Regions from separate parts of the Streptomyces sp. NPDC018026 genome, predicted to be linked through region 2. Evidence: riboswitches for the same ligand, from Rfam matches in the RefSeq annotation. Region 2 holds a riboswitch; the other holds the start of a gene.
The links. A riboswitch is a leader RNA that binds a small molecule or an ion and turns the genes downstream of it on or off. The one in region 2 is predicted to bind S-adenosylmethionine.

Region 1: it holds a riboswitch for S-adenosylmethionine, as region 2 does, so the genes downstream of both, ACH4D3_RS33520 (aminotransferase class V-fold PLP-dependent enzyme) here and thrC (threonine synthase) in region 2, are expected to answer to the same signal.

Annotation. Positions count from the first base shown of each region.
Region 1 is NZ_JBIRFY010000015.1:12,636-21,120, reverse strand. It holds gene ACH4D3_RS33540 (ATP-binding protein) at 1-476, shown strand, start outside; gene ACH4D3_RS33535 (response regulator transcription factor) at 473-1,138, shown strand; gene ACH4D3_RS33530 (SLC13 family permease) at 1,221-2,636, shown strand; gene ACH4D3_RS33525 (glycerate kinase) at 2,648-3,931, shown strand; gene ACH4D3_RS33520 (aminotransferase class V-fold PLP-dependent enzyme) at 3,823-5,238, opposite strand; SAM riboswitch class IV at 5,387-5,503, opposite strand; gene trpD (anthranilate phosphoribosyltransferase) at 5,592-6,656, opposite strand; gene ACH4D3_RS33510 (cytochrome bc complex cytochrome b subunit) at 6,790-8,427, opposite strand; gene ACH4D3_RS33505 (ubiquinol-cytochrome c reductase iron-sulfur subunit) at 8,424-8,485, opposite strand, start outside.
Region 2 is NZ_JBIRFY010000004.1:39,951-48,435, forward strand. It holds gene ACH4D3_RS14155 (trehalose-6-phosphate synthase) at 1-1,167, opposite strand, end outside; gene ACH4D3_RS14160 (hypothetical protein) at 1,314-2,033, shown strand; gene ACH4D3_RS14165 (glucosyl-3-phosphoglycerate synthase) at 2,042-2,986, opposite strand; SAM riboswitch class I at 3,139-3,286, shown strand; gene thrC (threonine synthase) at 3,304-4,596, shown strand; gene ACH4D3_RS14175 (MoaD/ThiS family protein) at 4,593-4,868, shown strand; gene ACH4D3_RS14180 (cold-shock protein) at 5,276-5,479, shown strand; gene groL (chaperonin GroEL) at 5,783-7,408, shown strand; gene ACH4D3_RS14190 (NADH:flavin oxidoreductase) at 7,615-8,485, shown strand, end outside.

The DNA.
Region 1 (8,485 bases), on a different contig from region 2:
CCGAACGCCCCGACTTCGTCACCCCCGAGCCGGTGCAGCTCGCCGAACTCACCGCCGACGTCTACGTCAAGGCCCGCACCCTGGGCGAGCGGGAGTGGGTGCTGGACCAGGTCGCCGACCGGGAGGCCCACCTCGACCCCCAGCGGATCACCCAGGCCATGGTGCAGCTCGCGCAGAACGCCGTGCAGCACACCACGGCCGGCCAGCGGGTCCGCATAGGCTCCCGCGCCGACGGTTCGCGGATCGAGCTGTACGTCGCCGACTCCGGGCCCGGCGTCCAGCCGCAGGACGCCGAGGTGATCTTCGAGCGGTTCCGCCGCGGCACGGCCCGCCGCGGGGTGCGCGGCACCGGCGCCGGGCTCGGCCTTTCGATCGTGCGGGCGATCGCCGAGGGCCACGGCGGCCGGGTCGACCTGCGCACCACCGCCGGCGGCGGCGCCACCTTCGTACTCACTCTGGAAGAGGCACGACCATGAACCGCATCCTCATCGTCGAGGACGAGGAACGCATCGCCTCCTTCGTCCAGAAGGGCCTGCGCGCCAACGGCTTCACCACCACCGCGGTCGCCGACGGCGACGCCGCCTACGAGTACGCCCTCACCGGCGGCTTCGACCTCGTCGTCCTGGACATCGGACTGCCCGGCCGGGACGGCTTCACGGTGCTGCGCGAGCTGCGCGAGGCCCGGGTGACGACCCCGGTGATCGTGCTGACCGCACGGGACTCGGTACGGGACACGGTGGCCGGCCTGGAGGGCGGCGCCGACGACTGGATGACCAAGCCGTTCCGCTTCGAGGAGCTGCTCGCCCGGGTCCGGCTGCGCCTGCGGACGGCGGCCAGGGCGCCGGAGGTGACGGTGCTGAAGTCGGGGACGCTCAGCCTCGACCTGCGCACCCGCCGCGCCCGCGCCGAGGGGCGCACCGTGGACCTGACGGCCCGTGAGTTCGTGCTCCTGGAGCTGTTCCTGCGCCACCCGGGGCAGGTACTGTCCCGCGAGCAGATCCTGTCGCACGTGTGGGGCTACGACTTCGACCCGGGCTCCAACATCGTGGACGTCTACGTGCGGGCCCTGCGCAAGAAGCTCGGCGCGCAGCAGGTGGAGACCGTGCGCGGGATGGGGTACCGGCTGCCGTCCTGGTGAGGCCCGCCTCCCGCGCGGCCCGGTGAAGTTTCCTTCATGTGACCCTCATTGAGGGCTCACCGCGCCCGTGGACGCTCGATGCGTGACGTTGAACCTCCGCCTCGCGGCGGCCCTGTGCGCGGCGCTGTCCCTGTGCGCGCTGCTGGCGGTCCCCGCCAACTTCCCCGCCCTGGGCGGCGACGCGCGCCTCACCCTCGCCGTGTTCGCGCTGGCCACCTGCGCCTGGATCGGTACGCCGATCGACGACACGTACATCGCGCTGGGCGCCGGACTCGCGCTGACCGCGACCGGGGTCATCAGCAGCGACACCCTGTTCGGCACCCTCGGTGAGGACACGGTGTGGCTGCTGATCTGCGCCTTCGTGCTGGCCGCCGCGGTCGCCCGGACCGGGCTCGCGGGGCGGGCGGCGGCGTTCCTGGTGGGCGGGGCGCGCACGGTGCGGCAGCTGGTGCACCTGACGACGGCCGCGCTGGTCGTCACGGCCTTCGCGGTACCGGCCACCTCGGGCCGGGCGGCGCTCGCGCTGCCGGTGTTCCTCGCCCTCGCCAAGGCGCTCGCCGACCGGAAACGACTGGTCGTGATGCTGGCGCTGCTGTTCCCGACCGTCATCCTGCTGTCGGCGGTGGCGACCCTGATCGGGGCCGGTGCGCATCTGATCACGGTGTCGGTGCTGTGGGAGGCGACCGGGGACCGGATCGGGTTCACCCAGTGGCTGCTGCTCGGACTGCCGCTGGCGGTGGCCTCCTCCCACCTCGCCGCGGAGACCGTCCTGCTGACCACCACCCGGCGGGCGGACCGCGCGGGCCCGGTCCGCATCACCGCCGAGGAGATACAGCGGCACAGCGAGCGCCCGGTCACCGGCCCCTGGACGCAGGCCGAGAAGCGCTGCGCGCTGCTGCTGGCCACGGTGGTGGCCCTGTGGTGCAGCGAGCCCCTGCACCGGGTCTCCCCCGCCGTGGTGGCGCTGATCGGCGCGGTCGTCGCCTCGTCCCCCGCGCTGGGCACCGTACGGCTCAAGGACGCGCTGAAGACCGTGCCGTGGTCGCTGCTGCTGTTCATGGCGGCGACGATGGCGATGGGCGTCGCGCTGGCCGACTCCGGCGCGGCGAAGTGGCTGGTGTCGGGCCTGCCCGCGGACGTCGCCCCGGCCGTCTTCCTCGGCGCGGTGGTCGCGGTGAGCACGGCGGCCCACCTGGTCCTCCAGTCCCGGTCCGCCCGCTCCTCGGTGCTGGTCCCGCTGGTGATCGCCGCGGCCGTCGGCGCCGGGGTCAACCCGGTCGCCGCCGCGCTCGCCTCCACGGCGGCCGCCGGGTTCTGCCACACGCTCCCGGCCTCCGCCAAGCCGGTCACGCTCTTCGCCGACGTGCCCGGCGTCCCCACCTACACCCCGCGCGACCTGCTGCGGCTGTCCGCCGTACTGGCGCCGCTGACCGCCCTGCTCGTGCTGTTCTTCGCCGCCGCGGTCTGGCCGCTGCTCGGCGTGCCCGTGACCCGCTGAAGGAGCCCACCATGTCCTCTCCGTCCCCCGTGCTGAACCGCGTGGTCGTGGCCCCCAGCGGATTCAAGGAGTCCCTGTCCGCCCGGGCCGCCGCCGACGCCATCGCGGCGGGCGTCCGCCGGGTGCTGCCGGACGCCGAGATCGACCGGATCCCGCTGGTGGACGGCGGCGAGGGCACCGCCGTCGCGCTGGCCTCGGCGACCGGCGGTCGGCTGGTGGCACTGGCCGCCACCGGTCCGGTCGGCGATCCCGTCGGCACCCACTTCGCGCTGCTCGGCACCGGGGACACCGCGGTGGTGGAGATGGCGGCGGTGGCGGGCCTGTCCCTGGTCCCCCGCGCGCTGCGCGACCCCGGCGCCACCACCACGTACGGCGTCGGCGAGCTGATCCGCGCCGCCCTGGGCACCGGGGTGCGGCGCGTGCTGGTCGGCTGCGGCGACTCCGGTACGTCCGACGGGGGCGCGGGCGCGCTCCAGGCGCTCGGGGCCCGGCTGCTGGACGCGGACGGCTTCGAACTCGGCCCCGGCGGACGGGAGCTGAACCGCCTCGTGCGCATCGACCCGTCCGGTCTCGACGCCCGGCTGAAGGACACCGAGCTGCTCGTCGCCTGCAACCCGTACAACGTGCTGTGCGGCGAGCGGGGCGTGGCCCGGGTGTTCGGCCCGCAGAAGGGGGCGACACCCGCGCAGGTCGAGGAGTTGTCGGCCGGGCTGGAGAACTGGGCGCGCGTCCTCACCCGCGACCTCGGCGTCGTCGGCACCGACCTGCGGACGGGGTCCGGCACCGGCGCCTCCGGCGGGCTCGGCGCGGGGCTCGCCGCCGTCGGGGCCCGGCTGCTGCCCCGCTTCGACGTGCTCCTGGGCCACCTCGACCTGGACGCCCGCCTCGCCCGGGCCGACCTGGTGCTCACCGCCGAGGGCGCCCTGGACCACCAGACGCCGCGCGGCAAGGTCCCGGCCGAGGTGGCCCGCCGCGCCAAGCTCTCCGGCCGGCCCGTCCTCGCCCTGGCGGGCACGCTCGGCGAGGGCGCGCACGACGTGCCGGGGGTGGACGCCTGCCACGGGATCATGCCGGCGCCGATGGCCCTGGCGGACGCGTTGCTGCGCGCCTCCGAGCTCCTCACGGACGCCACGGAACGGGCGCTGCGGATGGTGCTGCTGGGGGCCCGGTTGCCGGCCGGGCCGGCTCAGGCGGCGGTGCCGGTCACCGGCGCCGTGCCGCCGGACGCTGTGCCGCCGGGCGCCGTGTCGCCGGACGTCGGGTCGGGCACGCAGCGGCCGTCCTCGGTGCGGTAGTTCCAGCGGGCGCCGTCGCTCACCAGCTCCCGCACGGCGCTCACGAACCGCTCCACGTGCTCGTCCGGGGTGCCCGCGCCGAAGCTGACGCGGATGGCGTTGAGGGACTTCTCGCCGGGCGCCGCCTCGGGCGCGCCGCACTCGCCCTGCGTCTGCGGGTCGCTGCCGAGCAGGGTGCGCACCAGCGGGTGGGCGCAGAACAGGCCGTCGCGCACGCCGATGCCGTACTCGGCGGAGAGCGCGGCGGCGAAGTGCGAGCTGTTCCAGCCCGCGACGACGAAGGAGAGCACCCCGACGCGCGGCGCGTCGTCGCCGAAGAGGGACAGGACGCGCACCTCGGGCACCTCGGCGAGGCCCTCGCGCACCTTCCGGATCAGGTACTCCTCGCGGGCGACCAGCGTGTCGAACCCGGCCTCGGTGAGCGCCTTGCAGGCGGAGGCGATGGCGTAGGCGCCGATGACGTTGGGCGAGCCGGCCTCGTGCCGGGCGGCGCTGTCGTGCCACCGCACGTCCACGCCGCCGTCCGCGCGCCGGGAGACGCTGCGGCTGGCGCCGCCGCCGGCCAGGTACGGCTCCGCCTCGCGCAGCCAGTCGGCCCGGCCGGCCAGCACGCCGGAGCCGAAGGGCGCGTACAGCTTGTGCCCGGAGAAGGCCACCCAGTCCACGTCCAGGTCGCGCACGTTCACCGGGTGGTGCGGGGCGAGCTGGGCGGCGTCCAGCACGATCCGGGCGCCGTGCGCGTGCGCGGCGGCGGCCAGTTCCCGCACCGGCCACAGCTCGCCGGTGACGTTGGAGGCGCCGGTGACGCAGACCAGGGCGGGCCCGTACGGCTCGCGGGCGGCGAGGGCCCGCTCCAGGGTCTCGACGGCCTCGGCGGGGGTGCGCGGGGCGTCCAGGTAGGTCACGTCGGCGTCGCGCCAGGGCAGCAGCGATGCGTGGTGCTCGGTCTCGAAGACGAAGACCCGGCAGTGGGCGGGCAGCGCGGCGGCGAGCAGGTTCAGGGAGTCGGTGGTGGACCGGGTGAAGACGACCTGGTCCTCGTCCCGGCAGCCGAGGAACCCGGCGACGGTCCGGCGGGCGTTCTCGAACAGATCGGTCGACAGCTGCGAGAGGTACCCGGCGCCCCGGTGCACGCTGCCGTAGTACGGGGCGTAGGCGGCCACGTCGTCCCAGACCCGCTGGAGCGCGGGCGCACTGGCGGCGTAGTCGAGCGCGGCGTAGGTGACCTGCCCGCCGGTGACGAGCGGCACGGTGACGTCCCGGCCGAGGACGGGCAGCGGGGTGGCGACAGCGGTGGGTACGGACATGGCGGACTCCCGTGAGTACCAGCGCGCGGCGGGGCGCTGTGAATGAGAAGAAAAAGGGGTGTGCGGAGGCGGGGCTCTGCGGCCCTATCGCATTCGCTGGTTCACGGGAGACTCCCTCGGACGACCCAGGACCCCTGGTTCCGCGAGGGGTCCGCGCTTGCCGTGGACCTTGCTGTCCACGACCTGGTCTTCACCCGGGGCACCCCGCCACGGACGGAGGGTTGCCGGACAGTCGGCCGGGGCCTCATGACTGTCACTCATGACCTGACGAAAAACCTAGGGGAAATGATCGGCGTCCCGCAACCCGGGTCCGGATCGCGGGACGCACGTCACATGTACTGCCGTACTGCTGCTCAGGCGTTGCTGACGGCCACCCAGCGCTCCAGCACCCGCCGGGCCGCCCCCGAGTCGATGGCCTCGGCCGCGCGGTCCATCCCGGCCCGCAACTGCGCCGCCAGGGGCTCCTCGCCGGGGTTCAGCGCCGCCAGGGCCGCCGCCGAGTTCAGCAGGACCGCGTCCCGCACCGGCCCCTTCTCGCCGGCCAGCAGGCGGCGGGCGACGTCGGCGTTGTAGGAGGCGTCGGCCCCGCGCAGCGCCTCGACCGGCACCAGCTCGATGCCGACGTCCCGCGGGTCGAAGGTCTCCTCGGCCACCCGGCCGTCGCGCACGACCCAGACCCGGGAGGTGGAGGTCGTGGTCAGCTCGTCGAGTCCGTCGTCGCCGCGGAAGACCAGCGACGAGTGCCCGCGCTCGGCGAAGACACCGGCGACGATCGGCGCCATCCGGGCGTCGGCGACCCCGACCGCCTGGGCCTTCACCCGGGCGGGGTTGGTCAGCGGACCCAGGAAGTTGAACACCGTACGGATGCCGAGCTGGCCGCGGGCCGTCGCCACGTGGCGCAGCGCCGGGTGGAACTTCACCGCGAAGCAGAAGGTGATGCCGGCTTCCTCGGCCACCTCCGCCACCCGCTGCGGCGTCAGCTCCAGGTTGACCCCGAGCTTCTCCAGGACGTCGGAGGCCCCGGACGCCGAGGAGGCGGCCCGGTTGCCGTGCTTGACGACCTTCGCCCCCGTGCCGGCCAGGACGATCGCCGACATGGTGGAGATGTTGACCGTCTTGGCGCCGTCGCCGCCGGTACCGACGATGTCGACGGTCTTCCCCGGCACCTCGATCACGTTGGCGTGTTCGTACATGGTGCGGACCAGTCCGGAGATCTCCTCGACCGTCTCCCCCTTGAACCGCAGGCCCACCGCGAACCCGGCGATCTGCACGTCGGTCGCCTCGCCGCGCATGATCACGTCCAGCGCCCAGGCGGTGTCGTCCGCGCCCAGGTCACGGCCGTCCAGCAGTCCGTTCAGCAGGGCGGGCCAGGAGCGGGCCGCCGTGGTGTCGCCTCCAGCGGGGGTCACAGCGCTCATAGCCGCTCCTGAATCGTGTGTGTGTCGTCGACGGGGATCGTGCTCCCACCCTATCCAGCCCCGGACACGGCGAAGGGCCCCGTCCGCAGAACGGAACGGGGCCCTTCGACCGTGGTGTGGCGACGCCGGAGGGTCAGTGGTGGCCGTGGCCGCTCGTGATCTCCTTGTACTCCTCGACGGTCGGCTTCGGAATCTGCGACTCCTCGCCGTAGTACGACTCGCTGAGCTTGGCACGGAGCTTCTGCGTGCCGCTCACCTTGCGCTCGACGCCGTTCTCGTCGACCGTCGGGCCGATCTCGGTCGGCGCGTACTGCTCGTGCGCCGTGAGCGTGTGCAGCTGCTCCTGGCTGAGCGGCTCGTGCACCTCGATGAACTCACCGTGCGGCAGCCGCTTGATGATGCCGGACTCGCGTCCGTGCAGCACCTTCTCCTTGTCCCGGCGCTGGAGGCCGAGGCAGATCCGCTTGGTGGCGATGAAGGCGACGACCGGTCCGACGAAGAACGCGACGCGGACGAACCAGGTGATCGCGTTGATCGACAGGTGGAAGTGCGTGGCCCACAGGTCGTTGCCGCCACCGATCAGCAGCACGAAGTAGACGGTCAGCCAGGCGACACCGAAGGCCGTACGGGTCGGGGCGTTGCGCGGGCGGTCCAGGATGTGGTGCTCGCGCTTGTCGCCGGTGACCCAGGACTCGATGAACGGGTAGACCGCGATCGCCGCCAGGACCAGCGGGAAGATCAGCAGCGGGATGAACACGCCCAGGACGAGTGTGTGACCCCAGAAGTTGATCTCCCAGCCGGGCATCACCCGGATCAGGCCCTCGGAGAAGCCCATGTACCAGTCCGGCTGGGCGCCGGTGGAGACCTGGTCGGGCCGGTAGGGCCCGATGGCCCAGATCGGGTTGATCGTGGCGATCGCCGACACGACGGAGATCACACCGAAGACCAGGAAGAAGAAGCCTCCGGCCTTCGCCGTGTACACCGGCAGCAGCGGCATGCCGACGACGTTCTTGTTGGTCTTGCCGGGACCCGCGAACTGCGTGTGCTTGTGGTAGAAGACCAGGATCAGGTGGCCCACCAGCAGTCCGAGCATGATGCCCGGCAGCAGCAGGATGTGGATCGAGTAGAACCGGGACACGAAGTCGTGGCCGGGGAACTCGCCGCCGAAGAGGAAGAACGAGATGTACGTGCCGACGATCGGCACGGACAGGATCGCGCCCTCCATGAAGCGGATACCGGTGCCCGAGAGCAGGTCGTCCGGGAGCGAGTAACCGGTGAAGCCGGTGAACATGCCGAGGACGAGCAGCAGGAAGCCGAACAGCCAGTTGACCTCGCGCGGCTTGCGGAACGCGCCGGTGAAGAAGACGCGCATCATGTGCACGAACATGCCGGCCAGGAAGATCAGCGCGGCCCAGTGGTGGATCTGCCGGATCAGCAGACCGCCGCGGACGTCGAAGCTGATGTCCAGAGTGGAGGCGTAGGCCTCACTCATCATCTGGCCCTGCAGCGGCACGTACGAGCCGTGGTACTCGATCTCGGCCATCGACGGGTGGAAGAACAGCGTCAGGTACACACCCGTGAGGATGATGATGATGAAGCTGTAGAGGCAGACCTCACCCAGCATGAACGACCAGTGGTCGGGGAAGATCTTGCGCATGTTGGCCTTGGCCAGGGAGTAGATCCCCAGTCGGCCGTCGGCCCAGTCGGCGACGCGCTCGCCGGCCGGTGCCTTCCCGCGCGAGCGGGAAGGTTCGTTTGCTGCAGTACTCATCCGCGCTCCCAGTAAGCAGGACCGACGGGCTCCTCGAAGTCGCCGAGCGCTTCGAGGT
Region 2 (8,485 bases):
GCACCCCGCGTCGGAGACGACCGGCACCTCCTTCGCGACCAGGTTCATCCCGTCCCGGACGGGGTTGACGAGCGCCACGTCCGCCAGCCGGTACGCGGCCAGCGACCGCGCGAAGTCGTCCTCCAGATTCAGCAGGACCGGCGTCCACCCCGGCGTGCCGAACTCCTCGTTGACCGCCTCCGCGACCCGCCGCACCTCGGCCGTGTACTCCCGGTACACGGCGAGATCCTGCCGCGAGGGGTAGGCGAACGCGACGTGCACGACCCGCTCGCGCCACTCGGGCCGCCCGGCCAGCAGCTCCCGGTAGGCCAGCAGGCCCCGCACGATGTTCTTGGACAGCTCGGTGCGGTCCACCCGCACGATCGTGCGGCGGCCCTGGCCGATCTGCTCCCGCAGCTCCGCCATCCGCTCCTCGACGTCGGCCTCGTGCGACCGCTTGCGCAGGAAGTCGCCGTCGGCGCCCAGCCCGTGCACGCCGATCTCCGTGCCGCCGAGCCCGCCCACCACGGCGTCGCAGCAGGCGGTGAACGCGTCGGCCCAGCGCCGGGTCAGGAACCCGAGCCGGTCGGCGCCCAGCATCCCGCGCAGCACCTGCTCGGCGATGTCGTCCGGCAGCAGCCGGAAGTAGTCCACCGGGGCCCAGGGCGTGTGCGAGAAGTGGCCGATGCGCAGATCCGGACGCAGCTCGCGCAGCATCCCCGGCACCAGCGTCAGGTGGTAGTCCTGCACGATCGCGACCGCGCCCTCGGCGGCCTCCTCGGCCAGCGCCTCGGCGAAGGCCCGGTTGTACGCCTCGTAGGAGGCCCACTGCCGCCGGAACTCCGCGTTGAAGACCGGCTCCAGGGGCGTCTGGTAGAGCATGTGGTGCACGAACCACAGCACCGAGTTGGCGATCCCGTTGTACGCGTCCGCGTGCACGCCGGCCGGCACGTCCAGCATCCGTACGCCGTCCTCGCCGACCCCGCGCCGCACCGCCTCGCGGTCCCCGTCGGACAGCGCCGAACACACCCACAGCGCCCCGGCGTCGGGACCGATGGCCGACAGCCCCGACACGAGCCCGCCACCGCCCCGCTTGGCGTGCAGCGACCCGTCCTCCCGCACCTCGTACGAGACCGGCCCCCGGTTGGAGGCGACCAGCACCTGAGCAGCACCGAAGCTTGAAGCCATACGCCTCAACCTAGCCCGGCCCCTCCCACCTCAAACGTTTCCCGGTGTCACCTCGGCGGCGATTCGGTCACGCGTCTTGTGTGGAAACTGTGAACAGGTCGAGGATGTGCGGTGCGCATTTCAACTTCTTGGGGGGCGGGCGAACCATGCCCATACGCACACGTAGGCGACACCCGCGCGGGGGCGGACTCACCGGCACGGCGGCCCTGATCGCGGCCTGCGCGCTGGCCCTGGCGGGCTGCGGCGACGGCGGCGACGCGAGCACGAAGGCGGACGGGACACCCGCGGCGGCCACCGCGACCGCCGCCGCCACGCCGAGCAGCAGCCCCACCCCCGAGGCGTCCCCCACTACCGAGGCGTCCCCCACTACCGAGGCACCGCCGCCCACCCCGACCGCCGTCACGCTGTCGGACTTCACCGGCCGCACCATGGGGGCGGCCGTCCTCGCCGCCAAGAAGGCGCACGTCGACTACACCGTGCTCCTCCAAGGGACCGGGCGACAGGCCTCCTCCTGGGGCCTCGACGAGAAGGTCTGCGAGCAGAGCGGCGGCTCCGGCACCGTGACCTTCACCGTCCCCCGCGACGGCCGAGACTGCGCCGGGCGCCTGCTGCACACGCCGAAGCCGGTCCCGAAGCCGTCGAAGACCCGGGCCGACGGCACCGGTGGCACGAGCGGGGGCGGCGGAACAGGCGGCGGCACCGGCGCCTGCGAGCTGATGAGTCCGGCCGGCAACTGCTACGCCGACGGCCAGTTCTGCGCCAAGAAGCACCGGGGCCTGAGCACCCACGGCCGCGGCGGCGAGTACCTGACCTGCGAGCCGGACTCCGACGGCAGGTGGCGCTGGTCGGACGGCGTCTCCGGCTGAGCCCCGGGTCAGGCCACCTTCCGGGCCGCGTACTCCGCGATCTCCGTCATCGGGGGCCGTTCCTCGGTGTCCACGGCGTAGGTGCGCGGCTCGAAGCCGTCGACGCCGCGCTCGAACTGGGTGAGGGCCGGGCGCACCAGGTGGCCGCGGGCCAGCCGGAGCTGGGCGGTGCGGTAGATCGCCGCGGCCATCCGGCCCAGCGCCCGCCCGTCCTGGTGGCGGTGGACGCGGACCCCGACGTCGACCTGCGCGAGCGCGTCCAGGCCCACCAGGTGCAGGGCGTCGACCAGCATGCCCAGTTCGACGCCGTAGCCGACCGGGAAGGGGAGCCGTTCCAGCAGGGAGCGGCGGGCCGCGTACTCGCCGCCCAGCGGCTGGACGAAGCCGGCCAGCTGCGGCCAGTGCATGTTGAGCAGCGGGCGGGCCATCAGCTCCGTGACCCGGCCGCCCTGCCCGGCCGCCCCGGCCAGCGGGCGGTCGTACATGGCCTTGACGAGGTGCACGTCCGGATCGGTGAGCAGCGGGCCCACGATCCCGGAGACGAAGTCGGCGGAGAACTCGCGCAGGTCGGCGTCGACGAAGCAGACGATGTCCCCGCCGGTGACCAGCAGCGAACGCCACAGCACCTCGCCCTTGCCGGGCACGGCGGGGATGCGGGGGAGGATCGCGTCCCGGTGCACGACGCGCGCGCCGGCCGCCGCGGCCACCTCCGCGGTGCGGTCGCTCGACCCGGAGTCCACGACCACGATCTCGTCGACGAGCGGGTGGCGGAGCACCAGCTCGCGCCGGATCGCCGCGACGATGTCGCCGACCGTCGCCTCCTCGTCCAGGGCGGGGAGCACCACGCTCACCGACTGCCCGGTGGCGTGCTTGGCGGACAGAAGGTGCTGGACCGGCCGGTCCGCGGCCGACCAGGAGCGTGCGTTCAGCCAGCGCTCGACTTCTTCCAGCACGTCCCGTGGTCTCCTTCGTGATCCATTGTGATGCATCTCGCGGTACGGACGACTATCTCAACCGTCCTGGCCTTCGGTTACAGTCTTGAACAACGCGTGGGACCACCGCATGCCGGGGTCGCCGCGTGCACCACCGCGAAACAACTTCATACCGCTCATCCAGAGGGGCAGAGGGATACGGCCCGATGAAGCCCCGGCAACCCTCCAGTCGGTTCTTGTCACACGGACGTGGCGAGGCTCCCGGCTAGGGAAGGTGCCAAATCCGTCTCACGGCGAGATGCGTCGTGAGGAAGATGAGGAGAAAGGGCCTCGCCTCCATGGCTGTGCAGACTGCCGAAACCGCCACGAACCCCGCCGACCCCGCCGTCGACCTCGGCCCCGCCGCCGCGCTGAGCTGCCGGGAATGCGGCCACCGGGTTCCGCTCGGACCGGTCTTCGCCTGCGAAGAGTGTTTCGGCCCCCTCGAGATCGCCTACGACTTCTCGGACTACGACACCGAGGAACTGCGGGGGCGCATCGAAGCGGGCCCGGCGAACATCTGGCGCTACGCCCCCCTGCTGCCCGTCCCGGCCGACGTGGCGACCAAGCCGAACATCAATCCCGGCTGGACCAAGCTCGTCAAGGCCGACAACCTCGCCCGCGAACTGGGCGTCACCGGTGGGCTGTACGTCAAGGACGACTCCGGCAACCCCACGCACTCCTTCAAGGACCGCGTCGTCGCCCAGGCCATCGAGGCCGCCCGCGCTTTCGGCTTCACCACCCTGTCCTGCTCCTCCACCGGCAACCTCGCCGGTGCCGTCGGCGCCGCCGCCGCCCGGGCCGGCTTCCGCTCCTGCGTGTTCATCCCGCACGACCTGGAGCAGGGCAAGGTCGTCATGGCCGCGGTCTACGGCGGCGAGCTGGTCGGCATCGAGGGCAACTACGACGACGTGAACCGCTTCTGCTCCGAGCTGATCGGCGACCCGGCCGGCGAGGGCTGGGGCTTCGTCAACGTCAACCTGCGCCCCTACTACGCGGAGGGTTCCAAGACCCTCGCCTACGAGATCTGCGAGCAGCTCGGCTGGAGGCTGCCCGACCAGATCGTCGTGCCGATCGCCTCCGGCTCCCAGCTGACGAAGATCGACAAGGGGCTCAAGGAGCTGATCGAGCTCGGTCTGGTCGAGGACCGGCCGTACAGGATCTTCGGCGCGCAGGCCGAGGGCTGCTCGCCGGTCTCCACGGCGTACAAGGCCGGGCACGACGTGGTCCGCCCGCAGAAGCCCAACACCATCGCCAAGTCGCTGGCCATCGGCAACCCGGCCGACGGCCCCTACGTCCTCGACATCGCCCGCCGCACCGGCGGTGCCGTGGAGGACGTGACCGACGAGCAGGTCGTGGACGCGATCAAGCTGCTCGCCCGCACGGAGGGCATCTTCGCGGAGACGGCGGGCGGCGTGACGGTCGGCGTCACGAAGAAGCTGATCGACAACGGCGTCCTCGACCCGTCGCTCACCACCGTCGTCCTGAACACCGGCGACGGCCTGAAGACCCTCGACGCGGTGGCCGGCACCGGCCTGACCGCCACCATCCGCCCGAACCTGGACTCCTTCCGAGAGGCTGGCCTCGCATGAGCGTGACCGTTCGCATCCCGACCATCCTGCGCACCTACACCGGCGGAAAGGCCGAGGTCAGCGCCGACGGTGCCAACCTCGGAGAGGTCATCTCCGACCTGGAGAAGAACCACACCGGCATCGCCGCCCGCGTCCTGGACGACCAGGGCAAGCTGCGCCGCTTCGTCAACGTCTACGTCAACGACGACGACGTCCGCTTCGAGCAGGGCCTTCAGACGGCCACCCCGGACGGCGCGGGCGTCTCGATCATCCCGGCGGTCGCCGGCGGCTGATACGTGTCGTAGCGTTGATTGCCCTCTCCGTAAGAGAAACGGAGGGGGCAATTCCATGTGGTTGAGCGCGGTAGAGTTGGGGAACGCGCTCCCGATCGGCACAACGGGAACCGTCAATTCCTGCCGCCCGCCCGACAAGAAGTAGCCAAAGTGCGAGCGTATTCTGCGGCTTTTGTTCCCTTTGCGTGACCCGACTTGACCCGAATTCAGGCGAATTCTCGCTACATTCCGGACCGGGTGCGTCCAGATTTCTCGTCCGATTGACCTGTTGCAGACGGCAGTTGGACAGATACATTCAGCCGCGGTCGACGCGTTCCGGCGCACGCCCCCAGTCGTGAGGGGGCGAGGTCTGACCCGGATCCGCGAAGTGCGGATCTGTGCAAGGGCCAGTAATAGGGGAGTTAGGCATGGCTCAGGGCACCGTCAAGTGGTTCAACGCGGAGAAGGGGTACGGCTTCATCGCGGTCGACGGTGGTGCGGATGTATTCGTCCACTACAGCGCGATTCAGATGGACGGCTACCGCACCCTCGAAGAAGGCCAGCGGGTCGAGTTCGAGATCTCGCAGGGTCAGAAGGGCCCGCAGGCCGACATGGTTCGCCTCAGCGCCTGAGACGCGCGGCCGCCGCAGCACCCGGTCTTCATCCGAAGGGCCCGTACCCGCTGGGTACGGGCCCTTCGGCCTGTTCGCGGGTGGCTGACGGGGCGGCCCGATCCCCGAGAGGCGCTTGCACTCGACCATGCCGAGTGCTAATCATTGGCGTTAGCACTCTGAAGGTGAGAGTGACAACGAAGGACCGGGTCGGTGAGGCCCGCAGGCCGGGTGGGGAAGGAACCACAAGGCCGGCGAGCCGTCCGTCGCGGGCGCGGGCGCGGTCCGAAGGAATCACCCCCAGTCCTGGAGGGACCACTTCACATGGCCAAGATCATCGCGTTCGACGAGGAGGCGCGGCGCGGCCTCGAGCGCGGCATGAACCAGCTCGCGGACGCCGTCAAGGTGACGCTCGGCCCCAAGGGCCGCAACGTCGTCCTCGAGAAGAAGTGGGGCGCCCCCACGATCACCAACGATGGTGTCTCCATCGCCAAGGAGATCGAGCTCGAGGACCCGTACGAGAAGATCGGCGCCGAGCTGGTCAAGGAAGTCGCCAAGAAGACGGACGACGTCGCCGGTGACGGTACGACCACCGCGACCGTCCTCGCCCAGGCCCTGGTCAAGGAAGGCCTGCGCAACGTCGCGGCCGGCGCCAACCCGATGGCCCTCAAGCGCGGTATCGAGAAGGCCGTCGAGGCCGTCTCCGCCGCCCTGCTGGAGCAGGCCAAGGACGTCGAGACCAAGGAGCAGATCGCCTCCACGGCCTCCATCTCCGCCGCCGACACCCAGATCGGCGAGCTCATCGCCGAGGCCATGGACAAGGTCGGCAAGGAAGGCGTCATCACCGTCGAGGAGTCCCAGACCTTCGGTCTGGAGCTGGAGCTCACCGAGGGTATGCGCTTCGACAAGGGCTACATCTCGGCGTACTTCGCCACCGACATGGAGCGTATGGAGGCGTCGCTCGACGACCCGTACATCCTGATCGCCAACTCCAAGATCGGCAACGTCAAGGACCTGCTGCCGCTCCTGGAGAAGGTCATGCAGTCGGGCAAGCCGCTGCTGATCATCGCCGAGGACGTCGAGGGCGAGGCCCTGTCGACCCTGGTCGTCAACAAGATCCGCGGCACCTTCAAGTCCGTCGCCGTCAAGGCCCCGGGCTTCGGCGACCGCCGCAAGGCCATGCTCGGCGACATCGCCATCCTCACGGGCGGCGAGGTCATCTCCGAGGAGGTCGGCCTCAAGCTGGAGAACGCCACGCTGGACCTGCTGGGCAGCGCGCGCAAGGTCGTCATCACCAAGGACGAGACCACGATCGTGGACGGCGCCGGCTCGGCCGACCAGGTCCAGGGCCGCGTCAACCAGATCCGTGCCGAGATCGAGAACAGCGACTCGGACTACGACCGCGAGAAGCTCCAGGAGCGCCTGGCGAAGCTGGCCGGCGGCGTGGCCGTCATCAAGGCCGGTGCCGCCACCGAGGTCGAGCTCAAGGAGCGCAAGCACCGCATCGAGGACGCCGTTCGCAACGCGAAGGCGGCCGTCGAGGAGGGCATCGTCGCCGGTGGTGGCGTGGCCCTGCTCCAGGCCTCCCAGGTCTTCGAGAAGCTGGAGCTGTCGGGTGACGAGGCGACCGGCGCCAACGCCGTGAAGCTCGCCCTGGAGGCCCCGCTGAAGCAGATCGCCGTCAACGGCGGTCTCGAGGGCGGCGTCGTCGTGGAGAAGGTCCGCAACCTGACCGTCGGCCACGGCCTGAACGCCGCCTCCGGTGAGTACGTCGACATGATCGCCGAGGGCATCATCGACCCGGCGAAGGTGACCCGTTCCGCGCTGCAGAACGCCGCCTCCATCGCCGCGCTGTTCCTCACCACCGAGGCCGTCATCGCCGACAAGCCCGAGAAGGCCGCTCCGGCGGGCGCCCCGGGCGGCATGCCGGGCGGTGACATGGACTTCTGATCGACCGGTTCCGGTTGATCGACCGTCCAGTACGGACCGAGGGCGGCACTCCCCGACAGGGGGTGCCGCCCTCGGGCGTTTCCGGCTGTGGCCAGTCTCACATCCGGGCGCCGGACGGAATGGCCCGGCGGGGCGGCCCCGTTCCCGTAGGAGTGCGTTGCATGCGCGTGCACATACCAGCCGGTACCCACCTCAGGAGCCCCCACGTGACCGTCACCCCCACCGAGGTCGCCACCCGCGCCGCCCGACTCCTTGCCCGCCCGGCCACGATCAACGGCCTCACCGTGCCCAACCGCATCGCGATGGCGCCGATGACCCGCATGTTCTCCCCGGGCGGCGTCCCCGGCGAGGACGTGGTCTCGTACTACTCCCGCCGCGCCGCCGCCGGAGTCGGACTGATCGTCACCGAGGGCACCTACGTCGGCCACGAGTCGGCCGGGCTGAGCGACCGCGTCCCGCGTTTCCACGGCGAGGAGCAGCTCGCCGGGTGGGCGAAGGTCGCCGAGGCGGTGCACGCGGGCGGCGGCACGATCGTGCCGCAGCTGTGGCACATCGGCATGGTCCGCAAGGCCGGGGACCAGCCCTTCCCGGACGCCCCCGCCGTCGGCCCGTCCGGCCTGCGCATCGGCGAGGACGAGCCCACCGGCACCGCGATGACCCAGCGCGACCTGGACGACGTCATCGGCGCCTTCGCCGAGTCCGCCGCGGCCGCCGAGCGCATCGGCTTCGACGGCGTGGAGATCCACGGTGCCCACGGCTACCTCGTCGACCAGTTCCTGTGGTCCGGCACCAACCGCCGCACCGACGCCTACGGCGGCGACCCCGTGTCCCGGACCAGGTTCGCCGCCGAGATCGTGGCCGCCGTACGGGAGACCGTCTCCCCGGACTTCCCCGTGATCTTCCGCTACTCGCAGTGGAAGCAGGAGGCCTACGACGCCCGTCTCGCCGAGACCCCCCAGGAGCTGGAGGCCGTCCTCGCCCCGCTCGCCTCGGCCGGTGTCGATGCCTTCCACGCCTCCACCCGCCGCTACTGGCTCCCGGAGTTCGAGGACTCGGACCTCAACCTCGCCGGCTGGA